4 regions of the Variovorax sp. GW821-FHT09B01 genome follow, and region 3 is predicted to be linked to each of the others. Evidence: predicted binding sites of a transcription regulator. Region 3 holds the regulator's gene; each other region holds the start of a gene.

Region 1 (7,093 bases), on a different contig from region 3:
TCGCGCGAGACAGCAGCGACGCCCAGCGCTGGCGGCCCTGCCAGTCGCGCGCCGAGATGTCGAAGGCCCGGGCCCAGCTGTCCACCGCCGCGGCCGTGGTCAATGCCGACGCGCCGCCGCGCAGCGGGACTGGCCCCGACAGCGGCGGGAGCGCTGCGGCGGCCTGCCCGACGCCGGAGATGCCGCGCACGGGCGCACCGGGCTGCGCGATGAGCCAGAAACCGTCGCCTCCGAGCCCGGTGAAGTGCGGGCATACGACGCACAACACGGCCGCCATGGCGATGGCGGCCTCGATGGCATTGCCGCCATCGGCCAGCACCTCCAGGCCCGCCGCACTGGCCAGCGGATGGGGGCTCGTCACCATGCCTCGCCGGGAGGTGCCCGAAGCAGGTGCGGCGGGCTGGTGTGTGGGCTCAGCAGACATGGAAGCAGTCATGCGGAAGTTCGTTCATGGCGCCTGCGTCAGGAAGGCCGCCACCATCTGGCGGGTCATCTTCTGGTGCGCCTTCTGCCAGGCCGCGGCCTGTAGGTCCTTGTTGAAGATGCGTGACAGCGTGAACGCATGGGCGCGGCCGTAGTACGACAGGCTCACCATCGCCACATACAGGTGCAGCGCATCGATGCCACTGCGCACGACGCCTGCCGCCACCCCGCGCACCAGCAGGCGGCGGATCAGCGCGATCACCGGCGAAGACATCTCCGGGATCCGGTTCGAGCGCGCGAGATGCCGCGCCTCGTTGAGGTTCTCGAAGGCCAGCAGCTTGCGCAGCCGCGGGTGCGTCGCGAAGTGGTGGTCCACGAAATCGGCGATGTGCAGCAGGCCGGTCAGCGGCTCCTCGGCCTCCGGGTCCAGCCGGAGTTCTTCGTGCCGCAGGTCGGCCATCACCGCCTCGAGCACGGCGACGTACAGGTCGTCCTTGCTCCCGAAGTAGTGGTACAGCATGCGGATGTTCGTGCCGGCGAGCCGTGCGATGCGTTCGGTGCGCGCGCCGCTGTAGCCCTCGTTCGAGAACTCATCGATCGCCGCTTCCAGGAGCTTCGCGCGCGTGAGTGCGGCGTCGCGCCGCGCGATCGTCTCCTGGGCTGGCGCCTGCCGTGGGGAAAGTTTGCTCATGGTGTGGATGGGAATGCAGGCGCTAGTGTCGCGGCAAGTTCGAGCAGCCGTTCGTCATTGCCCCTGGCCGAGATGAAGGATGCGTAAGGCGGCAGGCCCTCGGCAGCCGGCAGCGCAAACACCACCTGCGGCAGCCCCGCATGGCCGGCCACTGCGCCGAGCGCCAGTGCGCGTTCGTAGAAGGCGCCGCGCTGAGCCGCATCGGCGCGGCGCGACAGCGCGAAGCAGGGTGCGGCGGGAATCAGCCACGCCTCGTCGGGGCCCATCCTCTGCGCCAGCCGCGCGGCGGCCTGCGCGCGCCAGTCGCTCCAGCGCGTTCCCTGTGCGGCATCGAGCGCCAGCGCCGCCTCGAAGCGCGGCGCGATGGCGGCGCCGAAGCGCGGCCGCTGTCGCCGGATCCACGGGCCGACGTGGGCCTGGATCTCCAGGCCCTGGAGCACGGCATAGGCTTCGAACCAGTCGCGCCAGTCGCTGCCGCCATAGGCGCTGCGCTCGCTGTCGATGCGCATCAGGCGGGCCCACGCGGCCAGCGGCTCGCGCACCGCGGGCTCCGCCAGCGCCAGCGCGTCCGTGGCCACGCACAGGCGCAGGGGCGGCGCGGGCCGGTCGCTGCCGATGCGGGCTTCGGTGCCGAGCAGCGCATGCCCGGCGCGGCGCAGCAGGTCGGCATCGCGCGCGAACCACCCCACCGTGTCGTAGCTCGGTGCGAAGGGCAGGACCCCGTCGAGCGGGATCCGGCCGTGCGTGGGCCGCATCGCGGCTACCCCGCAGAACGCCGCCGGTACGCGCACCGAGCCGCCCGTGTCGGTGCCCAGCGCCAGGTCGACCTCCGCCCATGCGACCGCGGCGGCGCTGCCGCTGGACGACCCACCGGGCAGCCGATCGGGGTCGCGCGGATGGCGCGGCGCGCCGTAGTGGGCGTTCTCGCCCTCCAGGCTGAAGGCGAGTTCGTCGCTGATCGTCTTGCCGACGACCCGCGCGCCTGCGTCACGCAGCGCGGCCACGCAGGGCGCGTCGTGCACGGCCGGCGCGTGGCTGGCGGCCCAGTCCGGGTTACCGCCGCCGGTGACGGCGCCTGCGATGTCGATGAGGTCCTTCACGCCCAGGCGCACCCCGTTCAGCGCGCCGACGCCGGTGGCGGGCCGCTCGCAGCGGGGGCCGGGCATCCAGCCGCCCGATCCGTGCGCTGTCTCCGTGTGCATCAGGCGGGCAGCGCCGCGAGCACGGCGGCCGAGTCGGTCACGAAGCCGAAGCACTTCTTGACGTTCCAGATCGTCGCCTCGGTGCAGAAGTCCGGCGAGCTCGTGGCGCAGCAGTCGCTCAGCATCACGCAGCCGTAGCCCAGGAAGTTGGCGTCGGTGAGCGTGTGCAGCACGCACTGGTCGGTGTTGCAGCCCGCGAAGAGGATGCTGCGCACCCCGAGGTTGCGCAGGATGCTGTCCAGCGGCGTGTCCCAGAAGCCGCTGATGCGGTGCTTGTCGACCAGAAAGTCGCCTTCGTGCGGTGCGAGCTCGTCCACGATGGCCGCGGCCCACGAGTCCTTCTGCAGCACGTGGCCCTTGCCGCCGGGCAGCGGGTCGCCCAGGCCGACGCCCGTGCCGCTGTTCTTGTACAGATGGATCTGGTTGGGTGGCATGTTGGCCAGGTCCGGGCGGTTGCCCCAGTTGACCCAGACGACCGGCACGCCGGCGCGGCGCAGCCCGGGCAGCAGCTTCTGCAGCGGGGCGATCGGCGTGCGGTCCGCCGCATAGTTGCCGCCGATGTGGTCGACCCATCCGCCCTCGGTGCAGAAGTCGTTCTGCAGGTCGATGATGACGATGGCCGTGCGGCGCAGGTCGAGCACCACGTTCTGCGGCTGCGCCTGCACCCGAGCGCGCAGCGGCGCGGGCGGCTCCACGGACATATCGACCTCGCGCTCGCTGGCGACCCAGTAGTACTGCTGGCCCAGGCCCAGGGCGCCGTCGGGCCGGGCATCGGGAAGATAGGGGTGGCGTTTCATCAAAGGCTCCGGTGGTGTGCGGGCGAAGGGCGCATCGCCGCAGGCTGGTGCATTCGTTGTGGTCGCCGCACCGATATGCGGCAAAAAGTCGGCGAATTCACTGGCACTGTTATTGCGATGCGTTGTCGGTAAGTAATTGATTAGTTACTTAACCCTCCAACTAGCGAAAGGCATGCCATGCAGATTCCGTCTCCCTCCCGCCGCGCCGCCGTCCTCGCAGGCGTCAGCGCCTTCACCGCCCTCGTGCTGAGCCTGCCGGCCTCGGCCGCGGATCCGCTCGCGGTCGGCATCCTCATTCCCGGGTCCAAGTCGGACAAGGGATGGATGGAGTCCGGCTACGACGGACTCGTGGCCGCACAGAAGGAGTACGGCGCCAGGATCAAGGTGCAGATGATCGAGAACATCAACTACGCCGACATGGAGCAGGCCCTGACCAACCTGGCCAGCAAGAACGCGCTCGTGATCGGCGTCGGCGGCCAGACCCAGGCCGCCGTGCTCAAGGTGGCCAAGCGCTTCCCCAAAACGCACTTCTCGATCGTCGGCGGCAACAAGGCCGAGGAGACGGCCAACGTGGCCGGCTACGACGTCAAGCAGGCCGAGATCGCCTTCGTCGCGGGCGCCGCCGCCGCGATGCTCTCGAAGAACGGGGCCGTGAGCTATGTGGGCGGCATGGAGATCCCTTCCATCGTCAATGCCGGCAAGGAGTTCGGCAACGGCGCCAGGTACATCAAGCCCGGCATCAAGTACTTCGAGAACTACACCGGCGACTTCGACAACGTGGCCAAGGCCAAGGAAGCCACGCTGGCGGCCATCGCGCAGGGCGCCGACATGCACTATCACATCCTGAACCTCGGCCTGCGCGGCATGGAGCAGGCGGCCAAGGAGAAGGGCACGAAGATCATCGGCAGCTACACCAACCGCTGCGGCACCGATCCGCTCTATCCCGCCTACAGCATCACCGGCGTCGGCTATCAGGTGCAGTACGCCATCAAGGAGGCCGTCGGCGGTACCTGGAAGGCCGGCTACAAGCCCTTCGGACTGGCCATGGGGCCGAACGCATCGGACATGGTCATCTGCGGGGCGACCGACGAACAGAAGGCCAAGCTCGAGCAGATCAAGAAGGACATCCTGTCCGGCAAGATCAAGGTGCTGGAGGGTTGATGCGCGAGCGCCACGCCATCGACCTCGGTGACGGCCTCGGTGACGGCATCAGCGACGGCGGCCCGGGGTTCGCCGCAACGCCGGCCGCCGCGCCGCTGCTGAAGCTGGAGGGGCTGTCCAAGCGCTTCGGTGCGCTGCAGGCGCTGCAGGACGTCTCGCTGGCGCTCCATCCCGGCGAGGTCCACTGCCTGCTGGGCGAGAACGGCGCCGGCAAGTCCACGCTGTGCAATCTCGTCTTCGGCGTGCACGCCGCGGACGCGGGCGAGATGACGCTGGCCGGCGAGGCGTTTCGCCCGCGCTCGCCGGCGGATGCCCTTTCGCACGGCATCGCGATGGTCCACCAGCATTTCAGCCTCGTGCCCGACATGACGGTGCTCGACAACCTGCTGCTCGGCCAGGTGCGCGGCGTGCTCGACCGCAAGGCCGGCGCGGCGCGTATCGCCGCGATGCGGGAGCGCTACGGGCTCGCGCTCGATCCGCATGCGAAGGTGCAGGACCTGTCGGTGGGCGAGCGCCAGCGCGTGGAAATCGTGAAGTGCCTGGTGCGCGAGCCGCGCCTGCTGGTGCTCGACGAACCCACCGCCGTGTTGCTGCCGCAGGAGATCGAGGCATTGCTCTCGGTGTGTACGCGCGTGGCGCAGCAGGGCTGCGGCGTGGTGCTGGTCACCCACAAGCTGGCCGAGATCCAGCGCGTTGCGCGGCGTGCGACCGTCCTGCGCGGCGGCCGCGTGGTGGCGCGCTCGGACGCGCCCGCACAGGATATCGACGCGCTGGTGCGCGCGATGATCCAGCGCGACCTGCAGGCGCCTGCCGTCGCGCCGGTACGGGCGTCTCGTGCGTCCCGGCCGGCACCGGGCAGCCCGACGCGCGAGGCAGCGCTGCTGGCCGACGGCCTCACCGTGCGCGACGTCGATGGCGTGGTGCGCCTGGACAACTTCACCCTGGTGGTGGAGCCGGGCGAGATCGTGGCCATCGCCGGCGTCGAGGGCAATGGCCAGGGCGAGCTGGGCGCGGTGCTTTCGGGAATGCTGCGTCCCACCGAGGGGCGCTATTTCGTTTGCGGCGAGGACATGACGCGCGCCACGCCGCGCCAGCTCAGCGCCGCGGGCTGCGGCGTGGTGCCCGAAGACCGGCACGCGCTGGCCTGCGTGACAGGCATGAACGTCGCAGAGAACATCATGCTCGACCGCCTGGACCGGTTCCGGCGCTTCGGCCTCCTCGACCGCGCGGCCATGCGCCGCGAGGCGCTGGACCTCATGCAGTGCTACGACGTGCGCGCCGCCAGCCCCGACGTGCCGTTCGGAGGCCTTTCCGGCGGCAACCAGCAGAAGGCGGTGCTCGCGCGCGAGCTCACGCTCGAGGGCCTGCGCTTCCTGCTGGCGGCGCAGCCCACGCGCGGCCTGGATGTCGGCGCGGTCGAGGCCGTCTACGGCCACATCCGGGCCGCCGCGGACCGCGGGGTCGGCGTGCTGCTCATCTCGTCGGAGCTCGACGAATTGCTGAGCGTCGCCGACCGCGTGCTGGTGCTCTACCGGGGCCGGGTGATGGGCACATGCCCCACGGCGGGCGCGGACCGCGCGCGCATCGGTGCCTGGATGGCCGGGCACCGTGACAAGGAAGATGTTGCAGAGGAGGTCGCCCCATGAGCGGTCCTGTACTTGCCTGGTCGCGGCTCAGGCCGACCCCTGCGCTGCAGGTCTCCGCAGCCGCCGTGCTGCTGGCCTTTGGCGTCGGTGCCTTGCTGATCGCCGCGCTCGGCGTGCCCGTGGGCGATGCGGTCGCCGCGTTCGCGGACGGCGCCTGGGGCTCGTCCTATGCGCTGGCTGCCTCGATCAACCGTGCGCTGGTGCTCATGCTGGTCGGCCTGGGTTTCATCCTGGCCGAGCGCGCAAACCTCACGAACGTGGGCGGAGAAGGGCAGATTGCCGTTGGCGGCATCACGGCCACGGCGCTCGCGCTGTGGCCACCAGTGGCGCAGCTGCCGTGGGGGCTGGCCTTCATCGTTCCTATGCTCGGCGCCTGCGCGGCGGGCGCGTTCTGGGGCGGCATCGCCGGCGTCCTGCGCGTCAAGATGGGCACCAACGAGGTCATCGCGACCTTGCTGCTTTCCTTCATCGCCATCTGGATGGTGTACGGCAGCGTGCAGTCCGAGCACCTGCTGCGCCGGCCGATGACGAGCAGCGCGACGCTGCCCGAGTCGCTGGAGATTCCGGCGGCGACCCAGCTGCCGCTACTCACCGGCGATGCGGGTACGCCGCTGCACGTCGGCCTGCTGATCGGGGTGGTGCTGGCGGTGGCGGTGGCGCTGCTGCTCAACCGCACGGTGACGGGACTGCAGCTGCGCGCAACCGGCCTGAACCCGCGCGCGGCTCGCCGCGCCGGCATGCCCATCGACCGCCTCGCCATCGGCGCGCTCTGCGCAGCCGGCGCCTTCGGCGGACTTGCCGGCGCCTTGATGCTGCAGGGCGAGCAGTACACGCTCAAGGCCGGTTTCTCGTCGGGCTACGGCTTCGACGGCCTGGTGGTGGGCCTGCTCGCACGCGGCAGCGCGACCGGCGTGGTTGCGGGCTCGCTGCTCTTCGGCTTCCTGCGTTCGGGCGGGATCAACATGGAAATGGTGGCGCAAGTGCCTACCGCCCTGGTCGTGGTGATCCAGGGTCTCATCATCGTGACGCTCGCCGGGGCAGCCATCGGCATCCAGCGCATGGAGGCGCGACGCAAATGATCGATCCCGAACTGGCCGCCGTCTTCGTCGGCTCGAGCATCCGGCTCGCCGCGCCGCTGCTGCTCGCCGCCACCGGCGAGCTCATGAGCGAACG
Region 2 (7,093 bases), on a different contig from region 3:
CGCCGCTGGGCACGCGCAGGTTGTCCTCGAGCACGTAGTACTCGCCGTTGCCGCTGGCGTCGGGCGCGCGCACGATGTCGATGCCCGAGATGTTCGAGTAGACGTTGTGCGGCACGCTCACGCCCATCATCTCGGGGCGGAACTGGGCGTTGTTGAGGATCTGCTCGGCCGGGATGATGCCGGCCTTGATGATTTCCTGGTCGTGGTAGACGTCATGCAGGAAGCGGTTGAGCGCCGTGACGCGCTGCACCAGCCCCTTCTCCATGCTGTCCCACTCGTGCGCCGGAATGATCCGGGGCAGCAGGTCGAACGGGATCAGCCGCTCGGTGCCCGAGCCGTCCTCGTCCTTGGCGCCGTACACGGCGAAGGTGATACCGACCCGGCGGAAGATCATTTCCGCCTCTTCGCGCCGCGAACGCATCACCTCGCCGGGTTGCTTCGCTAGCCATTGGTCGTATCGCTTGTAGTGCTGCCGGATCGCGGCTCCCGCATAGGGGAGCTGCTCATACATCTCGTCGAATTTGTGCATGGAACGACCAATCTCCTTGAGCCATAGCTTAGCAAGTTCGAGGCCAGTAGAACCCCTGATGCCAAGCCCGCCAAGGCGACGGTCGGATTTATTCGCGCACTTCGGGAACAGGTTCCGCGTCGGCCGCGCGTTTCTTGCGCGGCGACAGGAAGGCCTTGATGCGCTCCCCGCTCTCCTCGCCATAGAGGCTGGCGACCGAGGACTCGCGCTCGGCATCGAGCTGCTCGCGCCGGCTGCGCCCGCGCGCCGCGTGCACCAGCTGCTTGGTGCGCGCCTGCGCCTCGAACGGACCGCGCGCGAGCCGCTGGGCCCACGCGATCGCCGCCGCGCAGGCCTCGCCGGGCGGCACCACCTTGTTGACCACGCCCCAGCCGTGCAGCCGCCGCGCCGTGCAGGGCTCGTCGTCGAGCAGCAGCTCGAGCGTGGCCTGCGGCGGCAGCGCGCGGGCCAGCGAGTCGGTGGCGCCGCCGTCGGGCGTCAGGCCCATGCTGACGAAGGAGGTGAAGAACTTCGCGTCCTCGGCCGCCACGACCAGGTCGCAGGCCAGGGCCAGCGAGAAGCCGCCTCCGGCCGCCGCGCCCTCGACCGCGGCGATGACCGGCTGCGGCGCCGCCTCGATCGCGAGGATCCAGTCGTGCAGCGCCGCCAGGTGCTCGTGCTGCTCGGCGGCCGGCAGCCGGCGCTGCCGGGTCAGGCGCCGCAGGTCGCCGCCGCCGCTGAAGTGTTCGCCCTCGCCGCACAGCACGATGGCGCGCACGGTGCGAAAGCCCGCGGCGTCGCGCATGACCTTGGCGGCGGCACGGTAGACCGAGGGACTGAGCGCGTTGCGCGCGCCGGGGTTGCTGAGCGTCAGCACCAGCACCGGGCCGTCGCGGTGCGTCTTGAGCCGCGCGGCGGAGCTGGTGCCGACGTGGCTGCTGGTGATGGCGGGGACGGCGGCGGTCATGGCGCGGTGCCCGCGGGCGAGCGCGGGAAGAAAGCCTGGCGGTGATGCGATTTCATGGGTCCCCTGCGTCGTTGTCTTTCGCTACAACGCATGGGACGCCGCCGCGCCCGACCTGGCAAGGGTTCGTCCGGAAAATTTTTAACAACTAGTTCACAGTTTTAACCTCAACGGCCGGCCGGTGCTGCCAGTAGCGCGGCGAGCGTTCGCGCTCGCAGTCCACCTCGGCCGGGCGGGCGCTGGTCCAGTGCGCGGCGCCGCAGCGCACGTTCTCGACCAGGCGCACGCCACGCTTGGCATGGCGCGCCGCCACCTCGGGCACCGGGTGGCCGAAGCGGTTGCGGTAGCCGGCCTGGACCAGGCCGATGCGCGGGCGCACCGCATCGAGGAAGGCCGCGCTCGACGAGGTCTTGCTGCCGTGGTGCGGCACCAGCAGCACGTCGGCGCGCAGCCGTTCGGGCATGCGCTCGAGCAGCGCGGCCTCCTGCAGCCGCTCGATGTCGCCGGCCAGCAGCGCGGTCGCGCGGCCGTTGCCGATGCGCAGCACGCACGAAACCGCGTTGGGCCGCGTGAAGAACAGGTAGTCGCCGGCTTGCGGATGCAGCAGCTCGAAGTCCACGCCGTCCCAGGTCCAGCGTCGGCCCGCCTCGCAGCGCCGCGCGGGGCGTTGCGACTGCAGCGGATGTTCGGCCTCGATCGAGCTCAGCAGCTCGGCGTGCGGATGCATCGCGAGCACGGCGCTCGCGCCCCCGGTGTGGTCGCTGTCGCGATGGCTCAGCACCAGCAGGTCGAGCCGTTCGCCCAGGGCGCGCAGCAGCGGCACCAGCACGCGCTGGCCGGCGTCGCTCTCGAGGCTGTAGCGCGGGCCGCTGTCGTAGAGCAGGCTGTGGTTCGCGGTGCGCACCAGCACCGCATTGCCCTGGCCGACGTCGGCCGCGAGCAGTTCGAACTCGCCGAGGGCGGGACGCGGCGGCTGCCACAGCAGCACCGGCAGCAGCAGCGGCAGGCCCAGCGCGCGCAGCGACCACGGCAGCCGCATCGCGACCAGCACGCCGCCCGCCACGCCGCAGGCGGCCAGCCACGCCGGCGGCGCGGCCATCGAGACACTGGTGAACGGCAGCGCCGCGAGCCATGACAACAGCAGCCCGAGCCCCTGCACCGCGCGTGCCGCGAGGTCCCACAGCGGCGCGGCGACGACGCCGAGCATCGCCAGCGGCGTGATCACCAGCGTGACCCAGGGAATCGCGACCAGGTTGGCCACCAGCCCGACCAGCGACACCTGCTGGAACAGCAGCAGGCTCAAGGGCGTGAGCGCCAGCGTGATCGTCCATTGCTCGCGCAGCAGCCGCCACAGCCGCGCGCGCAGGCCCGGGCGCGTGTCGCCGGGCCAGCCCGCGTCGGTGGCGAACAGCACGCCCATCGCGACGAAGCTGAGCCAGAAGCCGGCCTGCGTCAGGGCCCAGGGATCGAGCGCGACCACCACCGCCGCGGTCAGCAGCCAGCCGTGCGGCCAGGGCCAGCGTCGCCCCGTGAGGCGCAGCAGCGCGACGGTCGCGAGCATCCAGACCGTGCGCTGCGAAGGCACGCCCCAGCCGCTGAACAGCGCATAGAGCGTGGCCAGCAGCACGCCGCCCACGAGTGCCGCGCGCTGCGCCGGCAGGCGCAGCATCAACCGCGGGCTGCGGCGCCAGAGCGCGCCGACGATGTGCGCGGCAAGCCACGCGAACAAGGTCACGTGCAGGCCCGAGATCGACATCAGATGGGCCACGCCGGTGGCGCGGAAGACGTCCCAGCCCTCGCGGTCGATCGCGCCCTGGTCGCCCGTGACCAGCGCGGCGATCACTCCCGCGGCAAAGCGCTCGGGCACGCGTTCGAAAATGGCATCGCGCACGGCCTCGCGCGCGCGTTCGATCGGGTGCCGCCCCGTGAGGCCCAGCCGCGCGGGCGCCTCGTCGCGCGCGCCGAGGCGCACATGGCCGCTGGCACGCAGGCCCTGCTCCCACATCCACAGTTCGCTGTCGAAGCCATGCGGGTTGCGATGGCCGTGCGGCGCCTTGAGGCGCACGGTCAGGCGCCAGCGCTCGCCGGCATGCACCGGGCTCTCGGGCAGGAGCGTCGGTGCGGACGCATCGGCCGGGTCGTTCCAGAGGCTGGCGCCTTCGGCATACCAGCCGAGCGCGATGCGGTCGGGCACTGCGGGGGATCCGGCCATGGCAGGGTCGGCCCAGCGCGCGGACTCGACGGCGAAACGGAAGCGCGTTCCAGCCTCGCCGCGCTGCGGCATCTGCGACACCACGCCCACGAGCTGCAGGTCGCGCCCCTCGAGCACGGGATCGAGCGCGCCCGCCGCATAGACCGTGGCCCGCGCTCCCGCGAGCCCCGCGCCGATCGCCGCGCCGGCCAGTACGGCGCAGACCCAGGCGACTCGCGCATGCCGCGGCATGCGCCAAACCCCGATGAGACCTGCGATGCCCGCGAGCAGTCCGCCCGCGTAAGCCATGCCGTCCCACAGCTGCGGCTGCCGCAGTTGCAGCGCCACGCCCGCGAGCGCCGCCGCGAGCGCGACGAACGCGCAGCGCGCGCGCGAGACGGCATCGGATGCGTCTCGCACACCCTTGGCGACCATGATGCAAACCCTCCCCCAACGACGCTCCGTGGCGCGCTAATTGCTTTGTCTTCTGGGCTAGTATGCGTCTCACCAGAGACATCTTTTCGATGCAATCTGCCAGTACTGCACACAAAAACGCATGTCCATCCACGCCGCGCTCCACCACGTCACCCACTACAAATACGACCGCCTGGTGCAACTCGGCCCGCAGGTCGTCCGGCTGCGCCCGGCACCGCATTGCCGCAGCAACGTCATCTCGTACTCGCTGCGCGTCGAACCCGCGGATCACTTCGTCAACTGGATGCAGGACCCGTTCGCCAACTACCAGGCGCGGCTCGTGTTCCCCGAGAAGACGCGCGAGTTCAAGGTCACGGTCGACCTCGTGGTCGAGATGGCGGTCTACAACCCCTTCGACTTCTTCCTCGAGCCGCAGGCCGAGAACTTTCCTTTCGCCTACACGCCCTCGCAGGCCGAGGAGCTCGCGCCCTATCTGGTCACCGAGGAGCCCACGCCGCTGCTCGCGGCCTACCTCGACAAGATCGACCGCAAGGAACAGCGCACCATCGACTTCCTGGTCGGCATCAACCAGCAGGTGCAGCAGGACGTCAACTACCTGATCCGCATGGAGCCCGGCGTGCAGACGCCGGAAGAAACGCTCACCAACGGCAGCGGTTCCTGCCGCGACTCGGGCTGGCTGCTGGTGCAGCTGCTGCGCCACTGCGGCCTGGCCGCGCGCTTCGTCTCGGGCTACCTGATCCAGCTCACGCCCGACGTGAAGGCGCTCGACGGCCCGAGCGGCACCACGGTCGACTTCACCGACCTGCATGCCTGGTGCGAGGTGTTCCTGCCGGGCGCCGGATGGATCGGCCTCGATGCCACCTCGGGCCTGCTGGCCGGCGAAGGCCACATCCCGCTAGCCTGCACGCCCACGCCCTCGAGCGCCGCGCCCATCGAGGGCGGCGTCGACGAATCGAAGGTCGAGTTCGGCCATGACATGAAGGTCACGCGCATCTACGAATCGCCGCGCGTGACCAAGCCCTACACCGAGGAGCAATGGGCCGAGGTGCTGACCCTGGGCGACGCGGTCGACGCGCGGCTGCAGGCCGGCGACGTGCGCCTCACGATGGGCGGCGAGCCCACCTACGTGGCCACCAGCGACCGCGACGCGCCCGAGTGGAACACCGACGCGCTCGGCCCCACCAAGCGCGGCTACGCCACCGAGCTGGTCCACAAACTGCGCGCCGAGTACGGCCAGGGCGGCTTCCTGCATTTCGGCCAGGGCAAGTGGTACCCGGGCGAGCAGCTGCCGCGCTGGGCGCTGTCGATCTTCTGGCGCGCCGACGGCCAGACGCTGTGGCACGACCCCGAGCTGTTCGCCGACGAGCGCTTCCCGACCCACTACACCAGCGAGGACGCGCGCCGCTTCACCAGCCTGCTGGCGCGCAAGCTCGGCCTGACCGACCGCTACGTGCAGCCGGGCTTCGAGGACATCTACTACTACCTGTGGCGCGAACGCCGCCTGCCGGTCAACGTCGACCCCTTCGACTCGAAGCTCGACGACGAACTCGAACGCGTGCGCCTGCGCCGCGTGTTCACGCAGAAGCTCGACGCGGTGATCGGCTACATGCTGCCGATCGAGCCCGGCAACGCGAACCGCGACGCGCCCGCGCTCGAGGGCCCGGCCTGGAAGACCGGCCCCTGGTTCCTGCGCGACGACCGCCTCTACCTGATCCCCGGCGATTCGCCGATGGGCTACCGCCTGCCGCTCGACTCGCAACCCTGGGCCAGCAAGGGCGACTACCCCTACCTGATCGAGCGCGACCCGACCGCGGCGCGCGGCGCGCTGCCGAGCGCGGCCGACTACCGCGCGCGCTACACCGTGGGCGCGACCGGCGGCACCGGTGCCGACCTGGGCGCCGTGCCCTATGCCTTCGGCACGCCCGCGGCCGTGCCGGCCACGCTGCGCATGCAGGGGCCGGGGACCGGCACCGGTGAAGGCCCGGGCGACGGCAGTGCTGCCGATTCCGATGCCGACGCCACCCTCGACACCGCCGCCACGCGCCAGCCGCTGCGCGGCGAATCGGCCCACTGGGTCACGCGCACCGCGCTGTGCGTCGAGGTGCGCGACCCGCGCCGCGCCAACGGCCCGGCGGCCGAGAAGAAGGGCAGCGCCTCGGGCGTGCTCTACGTCTTCATGCCGCCGCTGGCACGCCTCGAGGACTACCTCGACCTGGTCGCCGCCGTCGAAGCCACCGCGCGCGAACTCGGCGTGCGCATCGTGATGGAAGGCTATCCGCCGCCGCGCGATCCGCGCCTGAAGATGCTGCAGGTCACGCCCGACCCCGGCGTGATCGAGGTCAACATCCATCCGGCCCACAACTGGAAGGAACTGGTCGACCACACCGAATTCCTCTACCAGGCCGCGTTCGAGACCCGGCTGTCGGCCGAGAAGTTCATGACCGACGGCCGCCACACCGGCACCGGCGGCGGCAACCACTTCGTGATGGGCGGCGCCACGCCGGCCGACAGCCCCTTCCTGCGCCGGCCCGAGCTGCTGGCCAGCCTGCTGCTGTACTGGCACAACCATCCCTCGCTGAGCTACCTGTTCTCGGGCATGTTCATCGGCCCGACCAGCCAGGCGCCACGCGTCGACGAAGCGCGCAACGACCAGGTCTACGAGCTCGAGATCGCGCTCAAGGAGATCGCGAAGAACCGCGAGCTCTATGGCCAGCACATGCCGGCCTGGCTGGTCGACCGCACCCTGCGCAACATCCTGATCGACGTCTCGGGCAACACGCACCGCAGCGAGTTCTGCATCGACAAGCTCTACTCGCCCGACTCCAGCACCGGCCGCCTCGGCCTGCTCGAGCTGCGCGCCTTCGAGATGCCGCCGCATGCGCGCATGAGCATCGCGCAGCAGCTGCTGATCCGCGCGCTGGTGGCGCGCTTCTGGGACGAACCCTACAAGGCACCCGTCACGCGCTGGGGCACCGAGCTGCACGACCGCTTCCTG
Region 3 (7,093 bases):
GCAAGATGTGAACCCCCTCCCCATGAAGAAGACAACCAGACAACGCGGCAACATCGTCATCGGCCTGATCATCGGGCTGGTGCTCGGCCTGGGCGTCGCGCTGGGTATCGCGGTCTACGTGACCAAGGTGCCGATCCCCTTCGTCACCAAGACGCAGCGCGGCGGTGCCGAGCAGGACGAGGCCGAGGCGCGCAAGAACCGCGACTGGGACCCGAACGCCCCGCTGGCCGGCAAGCCGCAGCAGCCGCGCCCCGCGGCCGCCGGCCCGGTCGGCGCGCCGCCTTCGGGCGACGGCAGCAATCCCGCCACCGCCACGGTCTCGCCCGGCACCCCGCCGCCCACGGCGCCGGTGCCGGTGGTGGTCGCGCCCAAACCCGCGCGGCCCGCGCCGGTGCCGGCCGAGGCCAATGCGCTGCCGCCCTCGAACGATCCGCTCGGCGACCTGGCCCGGGCCCGCGCCGGCAGCGTCGGCGGCAGCACCACGGTGGCCGCCGCCCCGTCGTCGAGCAGCGGCAATGCCGCGGCAGCCACCGGCTCCGGCGGTGCCGATCCCTTCATGTACTTTGTGCAGGCCGGCGCCTTCCGCACCACCGAGGACGCCGAGGCGCAGCGCGCCAAGCTCTCGCTGATGGGCGTCGAGGCCCGCGTGACCGAGCGCGAGCAGGCCGGCCGCACCGTCTACCGCGTGCGTGCCGGTCCGTTCAACAAGAAGGACGACGCCGACCGCCTCAAGGAACGGATGGACGGCGCCGGCCTCGACTCGGCGCTGGTGCGCGTCCAGCGCTGAGCGCCGTCCGGCCGGGGAGCGCCGCCGCCGGGTGGCCTCTCCCGACAACGGTCATGGTTTTTCTTTAAGCTTCGCCGCGGTCCGCGCCGCCCCCGGTTTCCCGGAGCCCCGAGCACCGCGCGCGGGAACTCCGCTTCATCGGCCCGGCTCAGTCTGCCGTCTACCAACTGGAGAGCTCTTTCCCATGAAACGTCGTGATTTCTCGCTGGCCGTCGCCGCTGGCTCGCTCGGCCTGATGGCCCATCTGCCCGCGCAAGCCCAGGCCCGCGCACCGAAGGCCGGCACCGAATACCTCGTGCTCGACAAGCGCGTGCCGGTCGACGCACCGGCCGGCAAGATCGAGGTGATCGAGTTCTTCTCGTACAACTGCCCGCATTGCAACGACTTCGAGCCCGCGCTCGAGGCCTGGGCCAAGGGCCAGCCCAAGGACGTGGTGCTGCGCCGCGTGCCGGTGCCCTTCGTGGGCAACGACGTCGAAGCCAAGCAGCGCCTGTACTACGCGCTCGAGGCGCTGGGCAAGGTCGACGAGTACCAGCCCAAGGTCTTCAACGCGATCCACGCCCAGCGCCAAAACGTGAACGGCGACGCCAACATCGTGGCCTGGGCCGAGAAGAACGGCCTCGACGGCGCGAAGTTCAAGGAGCTGTTCACCTCCTTCGGCGTGGCGAGCAAGGCCAAGCGCGCCTCGCAGCTGACCGAGGCCTACAAGGTGGCCGGCGTGCCCGCGCTGGCCGTGGCCGGCCGCTGGTACGTGGACGGCGAACTCGCCGGCAACATGAACAAGGCGCTGGCCGTGACCAACTATCTGATCGGCGAAGCCCGCAAGGGTTGAGACCGGTCTCGCGGCCCTGGCCGCTCCGCCGCCGGGAGGCCGGAATCCCATCGAGGGTTCCGGGGCGGCCGGGCCGTCATCCGGCCGGTCGGCAGAACGCGGGGCGATCCCGCGGGGTGCCGTGCCCGGGTTCGCCGCCCCGGGGCTTTTTCATCCGCGCGCATGGGTCTGGCGCGATGGGCCGCATACAATGCAGAGCAAGTTTCGTGCCTCTATGACATCGCACTCTCACCCCACCTCCTCCCTTCGCCGCACCGGTCGCCTCGTGCTGGCCGCGCTGCTGCTGGCCGGCTCCGCCGCCTCCGCCCTGGCCGAAACGGCCGACCGGACCAAGCCGATGAACATCGAATCCGATTCGATGCGCTACGACGATCTCAAGCAGACCAGCGTCTTCACCGGCAACGTGGTGGTCACCAAGGGCACCATCATCATCCGCGGCGCGCGCATCGACGTGCGCCAGGACCCCGAGGGCTACCAGTACGGCGTGGTCACCGCGGCGCCCGGCAAGCTCGCCTACTACAAGCAGAAGCGCAACGGCAACGGCGACGAGTGGATCGAGGGCGAGTCCGAGGTCATCGAGTACGACAGCCGCGCCGACAACGTCAAGTTCATCCGCCGCGCCGTCATGCGCCGCCTGGTCGGCGCCACGCCCAACGACGAGAGCAGCGGCGCGCTGATCGTCTACGACCAGAGCAACGACACCTACACCGTCAACGGCTCGACCGTGCCGCCCAACGCCGGCGTGTCGGCGCCAGGTGGCGGTGGCCGCGTCAAGGCCATCCTCACGCCGAAGTCGGCCGCGCCCGCCGCACCGGGTGCGCCCGGCGCCTCGGCGCCGGCCACGCGCCGTCCCGCGGCCCCGGCGCCCACGCCGGCACCGGGCGCCGGACTGCGCTCCACCACCACGCTGAGCGGCGAAGGGGAAGAACGCAAGTGATCGAAGCCGCCGGAACCCAGGAAGCCAACGGCGTGCCGGGCAGCCGCCTCGTCGCGCGCGGCCTGCAAAAGAGCTATGGCAGCCGCAAGGTGGTCAAGGACGTCTCGCTCGACGTGCAGAAGGGCGAAGTGGTCGGACTGCTCGGGCCCAACGGCGCCGGCAAGACCACCTCGTTCTACATGATCGTCGGGCTGGTGCGCGCCGACGCGGGCGAGATCTCCATCGACGGCGAGCCGATCGCCCACATGCCGATCCACCGCCGCGCGCGCATGGGCCTGAGCTACCTGCCGCAGGAAGCCTCGATCTTCCGCAAGCTCACGGTCGAGGAGAACGTGCGCGCGGTGCTCGAGCTGCAGCGCGAGCCCGATGCCAACGGCCGGCCGCAGGCGCTGTCGAAGCAGCGCATGGAAGAGCGCCTGTCGGAGCTGCTGGCCGACCTGCGTGTCGACCACCTGCGCGATTCGCCCGCGCTCGCGCTGTCGGGCGGCGAACGCCGCCGCGTCGAGATCGCGCGCGCGCTGGCCACCCAGCCGCGCTTCATCCTGCTCGACGAACCCTTCGCCGGCATCGACCCGATCGCGGTGATCGAGATCCAGCGCATCATCAGCTTCCTGAAGGAACGCGGCATCGGCGTGCTCATCACCGACCACAACGTGCGCGAGACGCTGGGCATCTGCGACCACGCCTTCATCATCAGCGACGGCCATGTGCTGGCACAGGGCACGCCCTCGGAGATCGTCGACAACGCCGAAGTGCGCCGGGTCTACCTGGGCGAGCACTTCCGGATGTGATGACCCTCGTGCAAGTCATTTCCTGAGGGCATGAAACAAGGCTTGTCGCTGCGCGTTTCGCAGCATCTCGCGCTGACGCCTCAGCTGCAGCAGTCGATCCGGCTGCTGCAGCTCTCCACGCTCGAACTGAGCCAGGAGGTCGAGCAGATGCTCGACGAGAACCCCTTCCTCGAGCGCACCGCCGAGGAAGCCGCGCGCGAGGAGTTCGGCCTCGACGCCGCCGACACGCCCGCGCCGCGCGAGGACACCGAGCGCGAAGCCGAGAGCGACTACGCGAGCGCCGCGCCTTCGACTTCGACCACGTCCACCGAGACCACCTCGTCGTCCGAGGCCGAGCCGGCCCTCGACTCGCCCGAGCGCGAGCCCGACTGGGAAGGCGACGGCACCGTCGACATGGCGCCCGACGACAGCGAATGGGGCAGCGACGCGCCCGCGCGCAACAACAGCAGCACCGGCGACGACGAGCGCGCCGATGCCACCGAGCTCGCGCGCAGCCAGGAATCGCTGCAATCCTTCCTGCACCGCCAGGCGTTGAGCCTGCGGCTCAACGAGAACGACAGCGCCGCGCTGCGCTTCCTGATCGAGTCGCTCAACGACGACGGCTACCTCGAGGATTCGCTGCCGGCGCTGGCCTCGGGCCTCGCGGGCGACGACAACGACCAGTTCGACGAGCTGGTGCACCACTTCCAGGTCGCGCTGGGCCTGCTGCAGAGCCTGGAGCCCGCGGGCGTGGGCGCGCGCGACCTCGGCGAATGCCTCGCGATCCAGCTGCGCGCGCTGGCTGACGAGGACGAGACCGAGGAAGAAGAGCTGGTGCGCAAGACCGCGCTCGCCATCTGCAAGCAGCCGATGGAGCTGCTCGCGCGGCGCGACTTCAAGCGCCTGGCCACGCTCACGCGAACCAACGAGGAGCTGGTGCGCTCGGCGCTGCAGATCATCGCGCGGCTCGAACCCAAGCCGGGCCGCCGCTTCGTCGACGTCGAGCGCAACATCGTCATTCCCGACGTGATCGTCACCAAGACCGGCCGCGGCACCAACGTGAAGTTCCGCGTCATGCTCAACCCCGAGGTGATGCCGCGGCTGCGCGTGCACGACATCTATGCCGGCGCGCTCAAGTCGCACAAGGGCGAGGGCAGCCAGGCGCTGTCGCAACGGCTGCAGGAGGCGCGCTGGTTCATCAAGAACATCCAGCAGCGCTTCGACACCATCCTGCGCGTGAGCAACGCCATCGTCGAGCGGCAGAAGAGCTACTTCGTGCACGGCGAACTCGCGATGCGCCCGCTGGTGCTGCGCGAGATCGCCGACGAGCTCGGGTTGCACGAGTCCACCATCTCGCGCGTGACCACCGCGAAGTACATGTCGACGCCCTTCGGCACGGTCGAGCTCAAGTACTTCTTCGGCTCGGCGCTGGGCACCGAGACCGGCGGCAATGCCTCGAGCACCGCGGTGCGCGCGCTGATCAAGCAGTTCGTCGGTTCGGAGAGCGTGAAGAAGCCGCTGTCGGACAGCCAGATCTCCGAGATGCTCAAGGAGCAGGGCATCGAGTGCGCGCGCCGCACCGTCGCCAAGTACCGCGAGGCGCTGCGCATTGCGCCCGCCAACCTGCGCAAGGCCCTGTAGAAAGCCGCCGATGGCCCGACGCCTGCTGTCGCGCTGTGGGCTCCGGGTGTTCGCCATCGCGGCCGCGCTGCTGGCCGCCGGTTGCGCCACCTTGCCCGACGAGGCTCCGCGCGCCCCCACCAAGGCCATCGCCGTGTCGAAGGACACCGCGCTCGGGCGCATCGCGCTGGCCGCGCAGCCCGACCCCGACCTCAGCGGCTTTCGCCTCATGCCCGGCGGCGACTTCGCCTTCGACACCCGCATCCAGCTCGCGCGCCGGGCCCAGCGCACGCTCGACGTCCAGTACTACCAGATCGAGAACGACGAGACCGGCCGCTACCTGCTGCGCACCCTGCGCGATGCCGCGCAGCGCGGCGTGCGGGTGCGCGTGCTGATGGACGACCTCTACACCGCGGGCGAGGACGAGCTGCTGCGCGGCTTCGCGGCCACGCCCAATGTCGAGCTGCGCCTGTTCAACCCCTTCCCGGCCGGCCGCGGCAGCCTGCTCGCGCGCTTCACGGCCTCGCTGTTCGACTTCAGCCGCGTCAACCGGCGCATGCACAACAAGCTGTTCATCGCCGACGGCGCGATGGCCGTGGCGGGCGGGCGCAACATCGGCAACCAGTACTTCCGGCGCACCGCGGGCGAGAACTTCATCGACCTCGACACCTTCGTGACCGGCGCGCTGATCCCGCGCCTGGGCAGCCTGTTCGACCAGTACTGGAACAGCCCCTACGTGCGGCCCGTCGAGTCGGTGGTGGCGAGCACGCTGCCGAACGATGAACTGCGACGCCGCTTCGAGGCCGCCACCGGCCCCGACACCACGCCGCCGCCGCCGAAGCCCGCGCCCAACGACCTGCTGGGCTACGGCCCGATCGCCGAGGACCTCGACGCCGGCCGGCTAGGCCTGATCTGGACCACGGCCGAGGCCTATGCCGATTCGCCCGACCGCGTGATCGGCAAGACCGCCTCGTACGGCGGCGTGCCGCTGCTCGACGTCGACAGCGTGCGCTACAACGTGGTCGAGCAGATGCGCCGCGCGCGCAGCGAGGTCACCATCGTCTCGCCCTACCTGATCCCGGGCGCCGCGGGGCTCGAGGTGATGAACGAGATCCGCCGGCGCCAGGTGAAGATCAGCGTGGTGACCAACTCGCTCGCCGCCACCGACGAGCCGCTGGTGCACACCGCCTACCGCCGCTACCGGCCCGAGATGCTGCGCCTGGGCGCCGAGCTCTACGAACTCAGCACCAACCGCACCCGCCGCAGCGTGCGGCTGGGCCTGTTCGGCACCTCGGTCGGCCGGCTGCATGCCAAGTCGGCGGTGATCGACCAGCGCATCCTGTTCGTCGGCTCGATGAATTTCGACCCGCGCTCCGAGGTCCACAACACCGAGATCGGCCTGTTCATCCGCAGCCCCGAGATGGCGCAGCAGGCGCTGAAGCTGCTCGAGGTGCTCAAGCAGCAGGGCGCCTACAGGCTGCGCTTCGCCGAAGGCAGCGACTCGCGCCTGGAGTGGGTCAGCGAGGAGGCCGGCAAGACCACGGTGCTGAGCGAGGAGCCCGACTCGGGCTTCTGGGACCGCACCATGCTCGAACTGCTGGCGCCGCTGACGCCCGAGAGCCTGCTCTAGGCGGTTTGGGCGGCTTTCGCAAACCGTCGGTTTCCGTTCCGCAAACCTCGGCCTGTCATGCTGTGGTGCCTCTGCGAGCAGGGGGCCCGAACACCACCGACAGGAGCACGCGCATGAAATGGATCCACTACACCGCGCCCGGCGCGGCCGCCAGCAGCTACGGCGTGCTGGAGGACGACCGCGTCCGCGCGGTGAACGGCAGCCCCTTCGGCGGCCACGACTTCACGGGCGCCGTGCATCGCCTGGCCGACGTGCGGATCGAGGTGCCGCTGCTGCCGCGCACCTTCTATGCGGCGGGGCTCAACTACGTGCGCCACATCAAGGAATACGCCGAGCAAAGCGGCCAGACGCTCGCGATCCCCGAGAAGGCCGACATCGGCTACCGCGCGGTCAACGCGCTGGTTCCTCACGAGGCAGCCGTCGTCATTCCGTCCAACGCGAAGCAGGTGGAGTACGAGGGCGAGCTGGTCGTGGTGATCGGCCAGAAGGCCCGCCACCTGAGCGAGGCCGACGCGCT
Region 4 (7,093 bases), on a different contig from region 3:
CAAGAACATCATCCGCAGCCTGGTGAATGCGTTCTCGAGCAACCTGCGCGCCATCCACGGCCGGGACGACATCATCCCGCTGCGCCGCGATCCGCTCGACGACGAGGCCGAGCGCCAGCTGCAGCACCGGCTCGAGGCCATCCAGCGCGAACTCGACGGCAGCTCGCTCAACAAGCTCAAGGAGACGGCCCTCGCCGTCGAGTCGATCGCGCAGGCCGGCGCCTCGCTCAAGCTCTCGAAGGCGCCCGAGCTGCAGGCCTCGGGCAGCCTGCAGACCAAGTCGCAGGAGTCGAGGCTCAAGGACCAGTTCATCAGCGTCTTCGACATCGCGAACCTGCTGCAGGACCTGAGCGAGGAACTGCAACTGAACCGCGTCTTCTGCCTGATCGACGAATGGTCCGAGATCCCGAACTCGGCCCAGAAGCACCTGGCCGAGCTGGTCAAGAAGTCCTTCATCGCGAGCCGCTTCAGCTTCAAGATCGCCGCGATCCCGAACCGCACCGACCTCGGCCACAAGACCGACGAGAAGTTCTACGGCCTGGAGGACGGCGGCGACATCTTCGGCTACCAGCTCGACAACCGCTACGTGTTCGAGATCGACAAGGCCAAGACCCGCAACTTCTTCAACCAGCTGCTGTGCAAGCACCTCGAGCAGCACAGCCCCAGCCTGTCCGACGAGCTGCTGCTGCCCTCGCGCAAGAACAACGACGCCTTCATCAACGCCTTCCTCACCAACAAGGCGCTGGGCGAGCTGCTGATCGCGAGCGCGGGCATACCGCGCGACTTCATCAACCTCTTCATCCATTCGTACGCGCAGTTCAAGAGCTCTGGCTCCAAGCACATCTCGATCAAGAACGTGCGCGCCGCCACCTCGGGCTGGTACGAGACCGACAAGAAGAAGCAGGTCGACGAGCACTCGGTCGAGAAGAACCTGCTCGAGAAGATCGTGCAGGAGATCGTGGTCGGCAAGAACTCGAGCCACTTCATGATCAGCGAGAAGTACTCGGCCAATCCGCACATCCTCGGCCTGGTGGATTTCCGCGTGCTGCACCTGCGCAAGAAGGGCTACTCGCACAAGGACATGGCGGGCGAGACCTTCAACGTCTACTCGATCGACTACGGCTGCTACAACCACCTGAACATCACGCGCACCGCGCTCGACAACAACACCCTCGAGAACCTCAAGGTGCGCGACGACATCCGCGACATCCGCCGCATCCACCTGAGCGACGCCTTCTTCCAGAAATTCCAGCTCGCGGTCGGCGAGGCCTTCATGTGCGAGCACTGCAAGAAGCCGGTCGACACCACGCACGCGGCCTTCGTGAAGCAGTCGCTGTGCAACCACTGCTTCGAGAAGATTCCGGCGCGCAGTGCGCTGGCGGCTTGAGAAGCGAGCATCCGGCCATGCCTGGGCGCCACAGCTTCACCACCGCCTGCCTCGATCCCGCCATGCCCCCGGCTTCGCGCGCCGCCGCGCTCGCGCTGCTCAACACCCGCCTGCACCCCGCGCTGCAATCCGTGGTGGCCGCCGAGGTCGCCGCGGGCAACCGCGTGAGCGACGCCGGCGCCGACTGGCCCGATCCCGGCTCGGTGCACGTCACGCTGCGCGACCGCTTCGGCGATCGCCATGCGAACGAGAACGTGGTGTTCAGCCTCTGCGACGACCCGCACTACTGGCACGCCGACTACAGCACGGTCGACGTGCCGCGGCACCTGCTCATCTGCTGAGCGCAGCGGCCCGTCGCCCAGCTCAGATCGGCTGCGTCAGGTAGAGCGCCTCGCGCCCCACGATCACGCGCTGCGCGGGCATGAACACGGTGCAGTCGTCGACCGGCGCGCGGATCTCGTCGGGGCCGTTGGTGGCGATCAGCTCGCCCTTGACGAAGGTCTCGAAGCCGATCAGCGGGCGCACGAAGGCGAAGTCCTCGCTCTGGATCACGTGCGTCTGCAGCAGCTTGAAGCGGCGCTGCGGCTCGGGTGCGGGGGCGGCCGGGTCCTTGTCGACCAGGCCGAAGTAGGCGAGGAAGTCGTAGGTGACGGCGGTGGCGAGGTCCGAGGCGGAGCGCAGGAAATGCTGGCCGCACTCGACCACCATCGCCACGCCCTTTCCGTCGGGTCCGCCATGGCTGCCGTACTGGATCAGCGGCGTGCCCGAGCCCAGGCCGTCGGGCATCACGAGGTGCACGGGCGGCCGGCCGATGGCCATCGCCACCTTGGCATTGCGCTCGAAGGACGGGTAGACCCAGAACGGCACCACCGGCTGGCTGGTGGAATGGATGTCGAGGATGTGGTCGGCCGCATCGACCACGGGCCGCAGGATGCGCGCGCGGCGCAGCTCGGGGCTGTCCTCGCTGCCATCGAGCCACTCGGGCGACCAGATGCGGTTGAGGTTGTGGACGATCTGGCGGCTGTCGTAGGGCGCGGCCTCGGTGAAGGACTCGTAGGCGTCGATGTTCGCGAAGCTCACGGTGAGCGTGCCGATCTTCGGCCGCACGCCGTGGTCGAGCAGGTGCGTGGCGGCCGTCATGCCGCAGATCTCGTTGCCGTGCGTCAGGGCGTTGATCAGCACGTGCGGGCCGGGCTTGCCCGATTCGAAGCGGTGCACGTAGTCAACGCCGACATTGCCCTGGCGGTAGGCGGAGAGGTCGCGCGGGAGGACTTCGAGGGCGGGTGGGGATTGGGTCATGGTGGGGTGTGGCGGCTCGGGCGGGAACGGGTCGCGCGAGTTTGCTACAGGCGGCGCGTTCTTGCTGGGCACCGGTTCCGGCCCGATACGCTTCAAATCTGAAGCGTATCGGCGCAATTTGCGCTTCAGTCCACCGATTCCCCGCGCCGCGCCAAGCACTCGGCCAGCGCCTCGACCCCCAGCTGATAAACCCCCTGCCGCCGATGCACCTCGAACCCCAGCCGGCGGTTGATCGCGAGGATCGGCGCGTTGGCTTCCGAGTTGTAGGTCACGACGGTGCGCAGTTCGGGATGCAGCGCGCGCACGCTGTCGAGCATCGCGGCCTTCACCGCCTTGGCCAGCGAGCGGCCGCGCCAGGCGCGCGCCACGCCGGTCAGGCGCTGGTGCAGGCGCTCGGGAGTGCGCGGGTCCCAGTGCGCTTCGCACATCGCGGCCAGCGTACCGTCGGCGTCGACCAGCAGCACCAGGTGGTGCTCGCCGCCGCTGCGGTCGAGTTCGCGGTACCAGTTGGCATAACCGTCGAGCTCGTAGCGCGCGGGCGGCAGCTCGAGTTCGCCGAGCGGCATGTCGTTGAACAGGTCCGAGAACGGCGCCAGCAGTTGCGCCAGGCGCTCCATCGGCGTGCGGCCGGGATGGATCTCGAAGCGCAGCGCGCCACCGGCCGTGCCCTGCGCCTTCCAGCGCGCGAGCTCGTCCGCGTCGAGGCCGTCGATGCGCATGCGGTTTTCGATCACGCGGTGCTTGAGGACCGCGCCCGAGGCTTCGAGGAAGGCATGGCCCGGCGGGTAGAAGGTGTTCATCGTCGCGACGGTCTTGCCGTGCTCGCACATGAAGGCCAGCAGCGGCACGAGCAGCCGGCTGCCGATGCCGCGGCGCCGGTGCGCGCCCAGCACGCCGAGCCAGGCCTCCGCATGCAACGCGAAGGGCTCGCTGTTCGGTGCGTCGGGCCGGCGGCGCCAGAGGATGAGGTTGCCGACCAGCTCGTCGCCCTCGCGCGCGACGAAGCGCTCGGCCTCGTGGAAGGGCATGCGGCGCCGCGCGTCGTGCTCGAAGTCGGCATCGGCCGCCTGCGGCTCGCCGGGGTGCAGCTCCTCGTCGCGCAGGCGCCGGTAGCGGTGGAAGCGCGCCCATTCGGACGCGTCGTCCGCATGGACATCGAAGCGCCGGATCTCGATCGTGTCGTTCGCCATCTCCCCTCCTCCATGTTTTTGTCGGGGGCGCGATTGTGCCGAAGCGCGGTCCCGTCGCGCGCTTGGACGAACGCATCTTTGGCTTGGCCGAAGGTTGGCGCTTCACAATGGCATTTCCGCCCCCTTCGACGAGGAGTTCGCACATGCCCTTCCCGCCGCTGTCCCGCCTGGCCCTGGCCGCCGCGGCCCTGCTCGCACTCGCGGGCGCCGCCGCGCAGGAAACGAAGACCGACCCCGTCTACACGCGCGCGCGCCTGATGTCTTCGCACGAGGAGCCCGGCGGCAAGCTGTACCTGCACCTGAAGATCCCGCCGCGCTCGAAGCTGCCGTTCACCACCCAGACCTTCAGGCTGGCCGACCGCAAGCTCGCGGCCGACATCGCCGATGGCACGCCGGTCGAGTTCGTCTCGCGCCACCTCGACGGCGAGAACACGGTGGTGGCGATCCGCGCGGTCGCCGAGTGCCCGCGCTTCCAGAAGTGCTGAGCCGCCCCCGCCGCGAACCGTTCACCAGTTGACTTCGCGCTCCGGCGTCGCCGAGATGTGGTGGATCGAGAGGTCGGCGCCGTCGAATTCCTCTTCCTGCGACAGCCGCAGCCCGACGGTCTTCTTGAGCACGCCGTAGACCAGCGCGCCGCCGAGCAGCGCCCAGACCACGCCCATGGCGGTGCCGATGAGCTGCGCGCCGAGGTTCACGCCGCCGATGCCGCCCAGTGCCTGGGTGCCGAAGATGCCGGCCGCGATGCCGCCCCAGGTGCCGCACAGGCCGTGCAGCGGCCAGACGCCGAGCACGTCGTCGATCTTCCACTTGTTCTGCGTCAGCGTGAACATCGCGACGAAGATGGCGCCGGCCACGCCGCCCACCACCAGCGCGCCGATCGGGTGCATCAGGTCGGAGCCCGCGCACACCGCCACCAGCCCGGCCAGCGGGCCGTTGTAGACGAAGCCGGGGTCGTTCTTGCCCATGGCCAGCGCCACCAGCGTGCCGCCGACCATCGCCATCACGGAGTTGACCGCGACCAGGCCCGAGATCTTGTCGATGGTCTGCGCGCTCATCACGTTGAAGCCGAACCAGCCCACGCACAGCACCCAGGCGCCGAGCGCGAGGAACGGGATGTTCGACGGCGGATGCGCGGCCAGCGAGCCGTCGCCGCGGTAGCGGTTGCGCCGCGCGCCCAGCAGCAGCACGGCCGGCAGCGCGAGCCAGCCGCCCACGGCATGCACCACCACGGAGCCCGCGAAGTCGTGGAATTCATGGCCCGTGACCGAAGCGATCCAGTCCTGGATGCCGAAGTGCTTGTTCCAGGCGATGCCTTCGAAGAAGGGATAGACGAAGCCGACGATGACGGCGGTGGCGATCAGCTGCGGCCAGAACTTGGCGCGCTCGGCGATGCCGCCCGAGATGATGGCCGGAATGGCGGCCGCGAAGGTCAGCAGGAAGAAGAACTTCACCAGGTCGTAGCCGCTGCGGGCCGACAGCTCGGTGGCGCTGACGAAGAAGTGGGTGCCGTAGGCCACGCCGTAGCCGACGAGGAAGTAGACGATGGTCGAGACCGAGAAGTCGACCAGGATCTTCACGAGCGCATTGACCTGGTTCTTCTTGCGGACCGTGCCGAGTTCGAGGAAGGCGAATCCCGCATGCATGGCCAACACCATGATCGCGCCTAGAAGGATGAACAGCGCGTCTGCGCCCTGTTTGAGTGCGTCCATTGGAGCTTCTTGCTGGTTTTTGGATTGATTTGGTGCGCCGCACCTGAATTCAGCAGGACGGCGGGCCAATGAAGCAAAAATGGTGCCTACAAGCTCATCAATGGTGCGAAACGGGCCGAGATGGGGCTGATTCGGCCCGATGGGCGGGCGCGGCGCACCCGAACGGATGCCGCCTGACGGTGCATGGCGCACCCCCGCGGGGGCTCAGGCGGCGGTGGCGCCGCGCAGGGCCTCGCGGTAGCGCCGGCTGCACGGCACCGTGCTGCCGTCGTGCATGTGCAGCCGCGCATCGCCGCCGTCGAGCGGCTCGATCTCGCGCAGCCGCGAGAGATTGACCGCATGGCTGCGGTGCACGCGCACGAACAGCGCCGGGTCGAGCTGGGTCAGGAAGTCGGTCAGGGTGGCGCGCAGCAGGTAGTCGTGGCCGTTGACGTGCAGGCCGACGTAGTTGCCCTCGGCCTGCAGCCAGTCGATGTCGCTGGCGGCGATCAGGAATTCGCGCCGCAGCTTGCGCACCAGGAAGCGCTCGGGGCGCGCGGGCGCCGGGGGCGGCGCGGGTTCGGCGGGCGGCGGTGGCGCGTCCGCGGCCGGGGCCGGCTCGGCATCGGCCGGGCGTGGCGACGCTTGCGGCCCTTCAGGCGCCTCGTCCGGCGCGTCGAGCACTCGCGCCTCGCCCTGCCAGCGCAGCATGAACATCCGGTAGGCCCAGATACCGAACACGATCGAGACGTAGGCACGCACGTCCTTCAGGTACTCGTAGCCCCATTGCGCGGCCCAGCCGCCGAAGGCGTAGTGCTCGCCGGCCGCGGCATAGGCCAGCGAGCGCAGCGCGAACATCGCCATCACGTGGGCCAGGCTGAACGCCACGCTGGCCGCAAGATGCCAGGCCAGGTAGCGCATCAGCCTGCCGGGCGCGAGCGAGGCCAGCGGCGAGAGCCGCCGCTCCAGCGCCACGATGGCCGGCACCAGCAGCAGCAGCACGAGGTGGCTCGAGCCCTCCCAGACCACGATCTCCCAGGTTTCGCGGGGCACCGCGCGCGAGCGCGCGTCGACCATCGCCACCGTGGTGTTGAACAGCGCCTGCAGCGCCATCACGACGATCCAGAAGCCGACCTCGACGTAGCGGCGGATCGGTTCGTAGCGGTGGTAGAGGTCTTTGCGCGGGCCGGCCATGGCGGGCGATTGTCGCGATCCGCGGGGCGAACGGGGCGGCAGGGGCCGCCAAGGGACGGATTTCGCCCCCTGTTTCGTCCCACCGGGGCCACCGCTCGTCACAAAGCGCCCGCGATCCGTCCCCCGGGCGCGCCGCCGCCGCGCCGCTCCCGGACCATGGCCGCTCGTTCAGTCCCCGATCCAGGAGCCTTCATGCCCACCGACCGATTTCCACGCAACCCCGTCCCGCCGGCCGCCGAAGCGCGCCGGCACGACATCGACGCCCTGCGCGCCCTCGCCTTCCTGCTCGTCATCGTCTACCACGTGGCGATGTACTACGTGGCCGACTGGCCCTG

What was found. Region 3 encodes sigma-54, which starts transcription at its own class of promoters, with help from an activator protein. Its sites were predicted from a motif close to TGGCANGNAANCTGCTTT; they were not measured.
Region 1: the regulator sigma-54 is predicted to act here: its motif matches at 3,215-3,232, upstream of AC07RV_RS18790 (BMP family protein).
Region 2: the regulator sigma-54 is predicted to act here: its motif matches at 4,128-4,145, upstream of AC07RV_RS34320 (transglutaminase family protein).
Region 4: the regulator sigma-54 is predicted to act here: its motif matches at 5,656-5,673, upstream of AC07RV_RS27795 (ammonium transporter).

What each region holds. Positions count from the first base shown of each region.
Region 1 is NZ_JBWKPQ010000005.1:433,747-440,839, forward strand. It holds gene AC07RV_RS18770 (gamma-glutamyltransferase family protein) at 1-364, opposite strand, end outside; gene AC07RV_RS18775 (TetR/AcrR family transcriptional regulator) at 449-1,114, opposite strand; gene AC07RV_RS18780 (amidase) at 1,111-2,280, opposite strand; gene AC07RV_RS18785 (cysteine hydrolase family protein) at 2,316-3,113, opposite strand; gene AC07RV_RS18790 (BMP family protein) at 3,291-4,274, shown strand; gene AC07RV_RS18795 (ABC transporter ATP-binding protein) at 4,274-5,920, shown strand; gene AC07RV_RS18800 (ABC transporter permease) at 5,917-6,999, shown strand; gene AC07RV_RS18805 (ABC transporter permease) at 6,996-7,093, shown strand, end outside.
Region 2 is NZ_JBWKPQ010000019.1:26,920-34,012, forward strand. It holds gene AC07RV_RS34305 (circularly permuted type 2 ATP-grasp protein) at 1-529, opposite strand, end outside; gene AC07RV_RS34310 (oxepin-CoA hydrolase, alternative type) at 618-1,475, opposite strand; gene AC07RV_RS34315 (DNA internalization-related competence protein ComEC/Rec2) at 1,621-4,098, opposite strand; gene AC07RV_RS34320 (transglutaminase family protein) at 4,220-7,093, shown strand, end outside.
Region 3 is NZ_JBWKPQ010000022.1:94,543-101,635, reverse strand. It holds gene argS (arginine--tRNA ligase) at 1-11, shown strand, start outside; gene AC07RV_RS36815 (SPOR domain-containing protein) at 23-787, shown strand; gene AC07RV_RS36810 (thiol:disulfide interchange protein DsbA/DsbL) at 972-1,619, shown strand; gene lptA (lipopolysaccharide transport periplasmic protein LptA) at 1,834-2,556, shown strand; gene lptB (LPS export ABC transporter ATP-binding protein) at 2,553-3,347, shown strand; gene AC07RV_RS36795 (RNA polymerase factor sigma-54) at 3,378-4,967, shown strand; gene AC07RV_RS36790 (phospholipase D family protein) at 4,978-6,576, shown strand; gene AC07RV_RS36785 (fumarylacetoacetate hydrolase family protein) at 6,690-7,093, shown strand, end outside.
Region 4 is NZ_JBWKPQ010000012.1:38,591-45,683, reverse strand. It holds gene AC07RV_RS27820 (ORC-CDC6 family AAA ATPase) at 1-1,387, shown strand, start outside; gene AC07RV_RS27815 (hypothetical protein) at 1,405-1,728, shown strand; gene AC07RV_RS27810 (M14 family metallopeptidase) at 1,751-2,686, opposite strand; gene AC07RV_RS27805 (GNAT family N-acetyltransferase) at 2,812-3,876, opposite strand; gene AC07RV_RS27800 (hypothetical protein) at 4,020-4,361, shown strand; gene AC07RV_RS27795 (ammonium transporter) at 4,383-5,585, opposite strand; gene AC07RV_RS27790 (LytTR family DNA-binding domain-containing protein) at 5,790-6,758, opposite strand; gene AC07RV_RS27785 (acyltransferase family protein) at 6,951-7,093, shown strand, end outside.